Regions from separate parts of the Bacillus sp. 1NLA3E genome, predicted to be linked through region 2. Evidence: riboswitches for the same ligand, from Rfam matches in the RefSeq annotation. Region 2 holds a riboswitch; the other holds the start of a gene.

What was found. Region 2 has a riboswitch for lysine ahead of B1NLA3E_RS21110 (amino acid permease). Riboswitches for the same ligand answer to the same signal wherever they lie in the genome.
Region 1: linked by a shared signal. The riboswitch ahead of dapA (4-hydroxy-tetrahydrodipicolinate synthase) and the one ahead of B1NLA3E_RS21110 (amino acid permease) in region 2 are both predicted to bind lysine.

The regions. Positions count from the first base shown of each region.
Region 1 is NC_021171.1:2,613,801-2,619,272, forward strand. Features, by position in the region: gene B1NLA3E_RS12380 (response regulator transcription factor) at 1-120, opposite strand, end outside; gene B1NLA3E_RS12385 (CBO0543 family protein) at 574-1,074, shown strand; gene B1NLA3E_RS12390 (Msr family ABC-F type ribosomal protection protein) at 1,275-2,738, opposite strand; gene B1NLA3E_RS26025 (erythromycin resistance leader peptide) at 3,019-3,063, opposite strand; lysine riboswitch at 3,291-3,470, shown strand; gene dapA (4-hydroxy-tetrahydrodipicolinate synthase) at 3,599-4,486, shown strand; gene B1NLA3E_RS12400 (GNAT family N-acetyltransferase) at 5,294-5,472, shown strand, end outside.
Region 2 is NC_021171.1:4,403,010-4,408,481, reverse strand. Features, by position in the region: gene sdhA (succinate dehydrogenase flavoprotein subunit) at 1-204, shown strand, start outside; gene sdhB (succinate dehydrogenase iron-sulfur subunit) at 207-962, shown strand; gene B1NLA3E_RS21125 (YkvA family protein) at 1,182-1,619, shown strand; gene B1NLA3E_RS21120 (YidH family protein) at 1,863-2,243, shown strand; lysine riboswitch at 2,441-2,630, shown strand; gene B1NLA3E_RS21110 (amino acid permease) at 2,737-4,227, shown strand; gene B1NLA3E_RS21105 (5-bromo-4-chloroindolyl phosphate hydrolysis family protein) at 4,833-5,472, shown strand, end outside.

The DNA of each region.
Region 1 (5,472 bases), 1.8 Mb from region 2:
TTGATTAAGCACTTGGTCAAATTCATTTACAATTTTACCTTGATAACCGTACCTTTCAAGATACGTATGAATTAGTTCAGCAATCTTGGCATCATCTTCGACTATCAAGATCTTTTTCACTAAAAACCCCTCCAACAATCATACAGTCTTCTTTTTTATATGGCTCTGTCAATCTAGAATGTTGATTTCCAGTCGCTTCGTTTTCCGCGGGGCGGGCGGTGAGCCTCCTCGTCGCTAAAGCTCCTGCGGGGTCTCACCTGTCCCGCTGCTCCCGCAGGAGTCTCGCGCCTTCCACTGCAATCAACATTGTGCAAAAAATCAACATTGAGCTTTAACACAGCCTTTTATATAAACGATCTTATCAAAGAAAAACAATCTGAACAAAGAAAAATTTAGCACCTTTTGAATTGGACAAGATCCTAATAAATATAAGCGGAGAAATTCTAAAAATATAGCAAATAAATACCAAATACCTTCATTTATAAGGGTTGCCCTCATTGGTAAAACATGGCGTTCGGTTTCAGCTCATAATACATTTTGAAAAAGGATATCTTATTTTTAGGAGGTGCATATATGAAGGACAGAACGATATTGAACTTAATGACTATAGCTGGGGTTGGCGGCAGCATATTTTTTTTATTACGAAGAAAAGGGGATTTAAAGGACTGGTTTCTAATTTATTTGTTAAAAACTTTAGTTTCTACAATAATTGATGGACCAGTAATAAGGACAAAATATTTGCAATATCCACATCGCTACTTCCCTAAATTATTTGATTCCAACATTGTGTTTTTATATATATTGTTCCCTTTATCATGTGTTATATATAATCAATTAACTGATAAGATGAGGCCATTAAAAACATTTTTGAGTGTTTTCCTTTTTAGCGGTCCGTTGACACTTTTTGAAAATTGGCTTGAAAAAAATACGGATTTAGTCAAATATCATAAGGGCTGGAATAGCTATATTACATTTGGTGTTTATTCGTTTACTTTTTTGCTTGTTAAAGGATGCATTGAGGGAATTCGTTTTTTAGATACAAAAATTCACAATCCTTCAATTGCTTCAGAATAAAAAGAACTTGCAATAATGCTTCTTCGAAGGATGCGGCATAATCTCTTACCTCATAATCATCGTGCAAACAATATCTAAAATACAAGAAGAACATAGAGAGACAACCTCTATAAATGTGAGTGATTGTCTCTTTTTTAGGCTTAATTTCATTTTGGTAGAGATGTTACTTTATATTAAAATTCCTCTGCTTCTTTCCCAAATCAGTTTCTTAATTTTAGTTGCTGATCCTCAATCACAAAGGTACAATCTGCAACACGATTAATAAACCTACGGTCATGCGAAACGAGGATAACGGTACCCTCATAAGCTTTTAAAAAGCGTTCTAATGCTTCAATACATAAAACATCCAAAAAATTAGTTGGTTCATCTAAAAGTAGTACATTGTATCTTCCCAAAAACAATTGACACAACACTAAACGAATCGCTTCACCACCACTTAAATTACAAACATTCTTTTTCAAATCATTTCCTGTAAAGTTCATTTCATAAAGGACTTCATGTATTTTGCTTTCAGGGTGGTCACTTCTCTCCTTCATAAATGTCATTACAGTTTCATTTTTATTAAATTGGTATCCCAATTGTTCATATGATCCTAATACAACCTTGGGAGAAATAATCATCCCCTCTCCTTTGTTTATAATATGGCGAAGGAGGGTTGTTTTCCCTGAGCCATTATTTCCCGTGATAGCGATGGTCCTACCTAATGGGAATTGGAAACTCGCTTCGTTGAGAAGGGTTTTGTCCCCTACCTTTAACGTTATTCGATCAGCCATTATTGGGAATTTATTGTGGAGCTGCAAGGCTATTGGTTGATGAAAATGAAGTGTTTTTTGCTCCTCTGGCGCCTTCACTTCAACGAGTTGTTCAACGCGTTGTTCAATCGCTTTTGCTGCACGTTGAACCGCTTTTTGGCTTGTATCCTTTGATTTGGTCATAAACATCTTATTTGCTTTTGCTTTCGTTTCCTTTTTATTGATATGGCCATTCGCCTGGGTTATTTTGTCAGCCTTTTTCATTTTCTCCTCTGCAGCTTTCATAAGTCGGCTTTTTTCTTTAACATACTTTTCATGCTGTTCTTGTTGTTGCTTTTGCTGAAGCTCTTTTTGGGCAACGTAATCTGAATAGTTCCCTGGATATTCCGTTACAGTTCCGTTCTCTATTTCCCAAATTTTCGTGACTAGTTTATCTAATACATAACGATCATGACTTACAAGGACAAGTGCACCAGGATAATAAGACAATTTCTCAATCAAGAATTGGATACCAGCTTCGTCCAAATGAGTGGTCGGCTCGTCAATTAATAAACCTTCATGATAGGTGGAGAATAATTCAGCTAGTTTCATCCGTGTTTGTTCCCCTCCACTGAAGTTTTCAATTTCTGTTTGAGGGATAGCAAGCTTTCCTAACAACTCATAATCCACATCTTTTTCAACAGGTGTCTTTAATTGATCAAAATAGGCAAAATCCACAAAACGGTTTACATGACCCTTATCCGGTAAAATTTGACCATTCATTAGCTTTAATAGCGTACTTTTTCCAACCCCGTTTTTGCCAACAAACCCAATTCGATCAAACTGATATACTGACAGCCGCTGGATATATAAAATTAATTTATCTAAAAATGACAGTTCAATATTTTCTAACTCGATATATACCTTTTCCATTCTTCTCAACCTCCAGTTAGTCATGGTCTTTTTCTCACGAAAAAAACCACAGGCTATCTGCCTGTGATTTGAGAGTAACGGGAATAAAATCCTTGGTGTTATACCAATAAGTCCTCACTAAATAACTCCTTTCACGGAGAAAAGGACATAAATAAAGAAAAATTGAATGATCTGCCTTTCTACATTTATATATTTTAAATGCGAAATGAAGATGATTAAAAAAGGACAGACTAATCCCGTGTACTCTGTATACACAAACAGAGCCTTTGAACGTATTAAATTACGAGTTCAAAGTTTGGAATCGAAGTCTCATAAAATGGGTCATTTTTTAATAATCCTCCCAAATTTAATGCTTACAACATAATTATAGATTTTCTTTTAGAAGTAGTCAAAGAGAAACTGAACTTCTTTTCATCCACTCTGCCAGACTACAATTCAAGTGTATCACTCTTCTGTTTTATTATAATATTTCTACTATTACCCTTGAAACAGTAACGGAATTCTGTTATTATTACTTTCAATTAAATATTTTCTTACTTCAATACCTTTTGAAGTGAGGATAGAGGCGCAAAGACCAATAGTACACAATCTTAGGATGATGAGATCCAGTGACGATTGTAGAAAGGGGAATTTGCCGAAGTGAAAAGAACCTCATTGTTCTTAAAACTGGGTCTGCTATTGAATAAATGCAGAACTGTCATATAGGAAACTATATGGAGGGCTATCTCACGCATGGGAACGATATTTTTATTTATGTTTCTAATGCAGCAGCGAACCCTCGTTGCTGTTTTTTTGCGTTGATTTTTGAATAGTCTTGTCCCTCTATAATTTTAAAAAAATTATGTAAAGGATGAGGAAAAATGAATTTTGGGCAGGTATTAACCGCAATGGTTACACCGTTTGATCAAAATGATGAGATTGATTTTAATGCGACAAGAATCCTAGTTAATCATTTAATTGCTAATGGTACTGATGGAATAGTTGTTGCAGGTACAACTGGGGAATCTCCTACTTTAACTACAGAAGAGAAAGTAGCATTATTTAAATTTGTTGTCGATGTTGTCGGTGGCAGAGTTCCCGTTATCGCAGGAACAGGCTCCAATAATACGAGAGCTTCAATAAACTTAACAAGACAGGCTGGGGAAACTGGTGTAGATGGGATTATGCTCGTAACTCCTTACTATAACAAGCCTTCTCAAGAAGGAATGTTTCAACATTTTAAAACAATTGCCGAATCAACTTCGTTACCCGTTGTGCTTTATAATATCCCTGGACGAAGTGTGGTTAACCTGTCAGTTGAAACCGTTGTTCGTCTTTCTAAGATTAATAATATTGTCGCTATTAAAGAAGCAAGTGGCAGCTTAGATGTGATGGCAGACATCATTAACAAGACCTCTAGTGATTTTACCGTCTATAGTGGTGATGATGGTTTAGCGTTACCGCTATTAGCGATTGGCGGTACGGGAGTCATTTCTGTTGCATCTCATATTATTGGGAATGAAATGCAAGAAATGATGAATAGCTTTAAGTTGGGTCATGTCGAGGAAGCGGCAATAGCTCATCGCAGACTTCTCCCAATTATGAAAGCACTATTTGCAGCACCAAACCCTACTCCGGTTAAAGCAGCGTTAAATATGAAAGGGATCCATGTTGGTGGTGTTCGATTACCATTGGTTCCTTTGAGCGATGAAGAAACACGTGCATTGCAAAGTGTGCTTGAACTTAGTAAGGTAGAAGTATTTAATTAATCAGTTTTCATAGCTGGATTTATTTTATTGAGTTAATTTACTAAATGATCAGCAATTCTATTCAAACTAAAAAAAATGTAAAAAAGCTTGGATCAATCTCCAAGCTTTTTGACATTTTCCACTTTATTTCCAAGCATCCGTTAGCTTCCAGTGATACAAAGAAAGCGAATAATTAACAGCTATACTAATGCTCGGATTCTCCCCAGTTGATACCACCCTAAACTATAGTTGCTATCCAGTTGTATGGACTATATCTACATCAACAATATCAATCCCTAGTTCATGTGAGCTAGTTGCGACAACACTTTTGGGAAGTGCCAATTCCATCATTGTTTTTTCTACATACTCCCGCTCATATGTGAACTATTAACATTCTGGTTAGTTATCAGTGGATTTATTCAGCAATCGGAGAACTCGCATGAAAAGGATTCTTTCAATATCATATTTGCTATTACATCAACATTACGTTTCATTTCGTTGGAACGTAATGTATTGTTTTGCCACAAAGCCCAGATAATAGGAAGTCGCCATTTACCTACAATTAAGTTCAAAACATACTTTAATGGGCAATTATTCATATTTTTGTTTCCAGTTTCTTCACTATTATCGAAACACTCCTTTAATCAGTTTTTACTGACTTAGTATTAAATTACTGCAGACTTGTTTTAATTTAATTATGTATTAAAATTATATCGTGGTTAACCGGGTATTAGTAACATTAGCAAGGCTTTAAGTACTAACACAAGTAGGATTCCTAGTAGGTGTTGGAAATTTGTGAATAGAATGATTAATAATAGGAGGGAAAAAATGAATTTTAAATATGAAATTATACCTGATGGAAAAATTGAATACTGTAGAGATTTATGCAATGAACTCATGGCCTTTCAAAAATCGAAATCATACATAAAACCGGAATTGTTTGACAACATGAATTTTGACACACGGATGATTCCTTCAATAAAAAGTGCAATATACAATTATACTGT
Region 2 (5,472 bases):
GGCGCACTAAACAGGAATGAAAGCCGCGGTGCTCACTATAAGCCAGAATTCCCTGATCGCAATGATGATGAGTGGTTAAAAACTACTATTGCAAAATTTAATTCAAAAATAAAACAACCTGAGCTTTCCTATCAAGATGTCGATACTTCTTTAATACAGCCGCGGAAACGGGATTACACAAAAGCCAAGAAAGGAGCCAAATGACCATGGGTGCAAGCAGTAAAAAAATTCAACTTATCATTAAACGGCAAAAAGATGCAAATTCCAAGCCGTATGAGGAAGAATTCCAGGTTCCTTACCGCACAAACATGAATATCATTTCGGCTCTAATGGAGATCCAGAAGAATCCCGTGAATGCAAAAGGGGAGCCGACGACACCAGTCATTTGGGAATCGGTGTGCCTCGAGGAAGTATGTGGGGCATGTTCGATGGTGATCAACGGCAAACCACGTCAGGCATGTTCTTCGCTGATTGATCAGTTAGAGCAGCCAATCCGGATTGCGCCGCTCACTACTTTTCCAGTTGTTCGTGACCTGATGGTTGACCGTCAGCGGATGTTCGATGCACTGAAAAAAGTGAAGGCCTGGATTCCGATTGACGGAACGCATGATTTGGGTGCAGGTCCTCGCATGCCAGAAAAAACAAGGCAGTGGGCGTACGAACTGTCCAAATGTATGACCTGTGGCTGTTGTCTTGAGGCCTGTCCGAATGTCAATGATCATTCACCGTTCATGGGACCAGCGCCTTTGTCCCAAGTACGTCTCTTTAATGCCCATCCGACAGGTGCGATGCACAAAGAAGAGCGGCTTGAAGCCATTATGGGCGAAGGCGGCATTACAACATGCGGCAACTCACAAAACTGCGTCGAAGTCTGTCCAAAAGGGATTCAACTGACAACATCAATCGCTAACCTAAACAGACAAATAACCCTACAATCATTCAAAAACTTCTTTGGAAACTAAAAAAATGGTCAAAAACTGGCGCTTTAAATCTGTACTGTATTAAGTGGTGCCTGACCCCCGGCACTTTAAAGCGCTATAGTATTAAATAGAAAAATGTCATTCTTAAGTGAATGATGTTTTTTTTTTTTGAAAACAATAAATTGGCATATTTGTTTGCAAGGTGAATTTGGTGAGATTGTCGAATTATAGTATTATGAAGTAGAAAGAGGTGAAAATTTGATGGAACAAGAAGATTTTTATCAAAGTTTCAGAAAGAAGATGCAGTACTGGGAAAAGAGTGAGGATGGCAAAGCAAATAAATATGTAGAAATTTTAATGTTTGGCCCAGACTTATTTCATTTATTATGCAAATTGACCTTGGATGATGATGTCTCCGTAACAGATAAAGCCAAACTAGCTGCGGCAATTGCATACTTTGTTTCACCTATTGACCTTATACCTGAAGCATTACTTGGCCCAGTCGGCTATGTAGATGATATCGCAGTTGCAGCATTCGTATTGAATGGAATAGTGAACAACTCAAGCCCTGAAGTAGTAAGGAAACATTGGGCAGGGGATGAAGACGCTCTAAAAGTCATAAAACAAATCCTAGAAGTTGCCGACAAAATGGTTGGATCAGGATTAATGAAAAAATTAAGAGGGAAATTTGGTGGCTGATCACCAGCTACCAACTACAACGCCGATGCAGATGCTTTAACGTGTTAACACGCTAAGTGGTGCCTGACCCCCGGTGCGGTAGTGCATTAAAGTCCTTCTTTTCTATGTGGTTATTAAATAAATGGGACAAACTCTTTCTATAAGAAGGGGTTTGTTTTTTTATAGGGACATATTCAGAAGAGGAAGGGGATAAGTTAGGAAATAGATTAATACATTTAGTAAAAAAGAGGTGTTCGAAATTTAATGAGTGACAGTGAAAAGCAGACGGTTGACTCAAAATATATTCAGCAGCATTTGGCAAATGAACGCACCTATTTGGCATGGGTTAGAACAAGTATAACCATCATTGGAGTGGGATTTTTGATCACCAACCTCCATTTTTCAACTCTATCGACTAAAGTTGTGATTGGAGATATTCTTGCTAAAATCATTGGCCTCGCCTCAATTGTATTGGGAATCATTACTCTAATCATGACTACATTTAGTTATTTTCGAAAAGGGAAGGACATCAACAACCAAACCTTCCATTTTTCAAAGGCATTAGTTGTATCATTATCAATTCTATTAATCCTGATTTTCCTTGTATTTGGCATTTATTACTTGTATGTTTGGAAATTTATCTAAGTATTTTAGAAAATTATTAACCGAGTAAGGAGAGCGAATTTGTTGGACAGAATTGTTCTTCTTATTTTTGGAAAAATTTAAACTGCTAGCGCTCATCGCATCAAATTTACTGGGAATCAAAGGTTATTGACATTTCCTATGGTGCACATTATAGTGAATATTGTTCTACTAATATAATATATTACCCTCATCCTAACCGATGAGGTAGAGGTCGCGGTTTTTAATAGTAGCGTAAGGGAGATGCAGAGGCATCTACGAACTTACTTGAAAGGAAAAATCGCCGAAGTTTGCTCATTACTCTGTTTGAGCATGCTGGGGCTGTATCCGAACAGGAACAGAACTGTCACGTCTGCCTTAACCTGGCAAACGTGTTGTGCTATCTTCATGGAAGGTTTGATGCGGTTAAAGTAGAGAATGCCGTCGACACTATTGTTCGGCTTTTTTTATTGAAATTTTGCGCTCCTTCCCAAAAAAAGAAAAGGAGTTTTTTTATATGAGTCAAGGAAATGCGACAGCTAGAGTTTTAGAGGTTCAAGAGGAATTACAGCAGGAACAACCACAGCTGCACCGTGGATTGCAGGCCCGACACTTAACGATGATCTCCATCGGTGGAGCCATCGGAACAGGCTTGTTTTTAGCAAGTGGCGCAGCCATTCATACCGCAGGACCAGGTGGAGCCTTGGTCGCATATGGCATTATCGGAATTATGGTTTACTTTTTGATGACAAGCCTTGGTGAACTGGCTGCCTACATGCCGGAAGCGGGCTCGTTCAGTACCTATGCTAACAAATTTGTTGATCCAGCCTTAGGGTTCGCGCTTGGATGGAACTATTGGTACAACTGGGCGATTACGGTCGCAGCCGAATTAGTTGCTGGTGCCCTCATTATAAAATTTTGGCTACCGGACAGCTCATCGCTGCTCTGGAGTGCTTTATTTTTAGCAATCATGTTTGGATTAAACTATATGTCTGTCAAAGGTTTTGGTGAGTCGGAATATTGGTTTGCCCTTATTAAAGTAGTAACGATTATTCTCTTTTTAGTAGTTGGCGTATTAATGATTTTTGGTGTGTTCACAGGTAAGGCGGTTGGCTTTACAAACTTTATGTTAGCCGATGGACCGTTCCACGGCGGATTTTTCACCATGATTGGTATCTTCATGGCAGCAGGATTCTCCTTCCAAGGAACTGAGCTACTCGGAGTAGCAGCAGGGGAAAGTGAAGACCCAGCTCGTAATGTTCCACGTGCAGTTCGTCAAGTGTTCTGGCGCATTCTATTATTCTATGTATTAGCAATTGCTGTAATCGGGATGCTAATTCCGTTTACAACTGAGTCACTTTCAAGCGGTGATGTAACGGTGAGCCCGTTCACGCTTATCTTTAAACGTGCCGGTTTTGCGTTTGCGGCATCGGCTATGAATGCAGTCATTTTGACATCTGTTCTATCTGCGGGTAACTCTGGTATGTATGCTTCGACTAGAATGCTTTGGAATCTTGCTAAAGAAGGAAAAGCACCGAAGTTTTTATCAAAAGTAGATGGCCGTGGCGTGCCTGTTAATGCTCTACTTGTAACAACAGCGGTTGGTCTTATTGCCTTTTTTGCCTCCATGTTTGGTGATGGTGCTGTTTATATCTGGTTACTGAATGCATCTGGTATGTCCGGGTTTATCGTTTGGTTAGGCATTGCGATTAGTCATTATCGTTTCCGGAAAGCCTTTGCGGCACAAGGACGTAGCTTAAAGGAACTTCCTTATCTTGCTAAATGGTTCCCGTTCGGCCCGATTTTTGCCTTTGTTTTGTGTACGTTTGTTGTTTTAGGACAAAACTATGCTGCTTTCATGGGTGACAAAATTGACTGGTACGGTGTGATGGTATCGTATATCGGCTTACCATTGTTCATTGCCGTATGGTTGGGTTATAAATATGTGAAGAAAACAAAAGTGATTCCGTTAGAAGAGTGTGATTTGACACCGTCTTTGAAGCAATAGCTTGTGTAGACAACCTTAATAAAGTCTGTAAACTTTGTTGCTATTTACTAAAAGAGAAGTGTGGTTGATTTCCGCTCCAGGATGCTCGCTTTCCGCGGGGCGGGCGGTGAGCCTCCTCGACGCTTAAGCGCCTGTGGGGTCTCACCTGTCCCGCTGCTCCCGCAGGAGTCTCGCACCTTCCGCTCCAATCAACTTTTTTATCAACGGTTTTCTTTCCATAAACCTATAATAGAAACAACAATCTTTTAGAAAGAGCCTTAATAAAAGACATCTATGAACAGAGTTTACTCTGCGTTATAGATGTCTTTTTTTTGTGAATACACGGGTACTGTCTTGACGTGCTACGTTAAAGCACTAAGTGGTGCCTGACCCCCAATGCGGTGAAATGGTAATGAATCAACGGGGTTAAGTGAGCAGCATAAAAATAGGTCTTAGGTCGTAGAATTTTTTACTGTCTTAGTCTATAGGAAAACGGGGAGCATTGGTGTATTCTGAGTTTATAGAAGAAATTCTTCCCTTCCTACGGATAATCGATTGAAAGTTGAAACGTTATTTTCCATTATTCGTATATATAGAAAGGATTTTTATGTCAGGAGTCGATTAAGATGAACCTGTTTATTTCGTTTCTTGTTGGAACGTTCGTGGCTGTACCTACTGCAATCTTCGTGTGGCTGCTAAGCTACTTTGCTTTTGACTTAACATTCTGGCTTTCGTCCGTTATTTCTCTCGTTGGAGGAATCTTTGCGTACATGCTGATATCCGTAAATGTGAATTCACGTTTTCTAAAGAAAAATCAGCTGTCAAGAAAGGAATACCGATATATTAAGAAAAATTTAGATGAGGCCAAGCTGAAAATTAACCGCTTGAACAAATCTATTTTTCGGATTCGGGAAATTCCGTATAAACAGAGAATAGATGTTGTTCGGATTACTAGAAGGATTTACAAAATGACCAAAAAGGAACCGAAGCGATTTTTCAAGGCAGAGCAATTTTATTTTTCCCATTTAGATTCAGTTGTTGAATTAACCGAGAAATATGCTTTACTAGCAACACAGCCTAACAAAACGAGTGAGCTTGTGCTCTCCCTAAAGGAAACTCGACAAACATTAACAGAACTTACCCAGGCTGTGGAGGACGATTTATACGAAATCCTGTCTGATGACATTGATCATCTGAATTTTGAAGTAGATGTAGCGAAGCATTCGATAAAAACACTGAAGGATTCTCAATTCAATGGGGATAGCA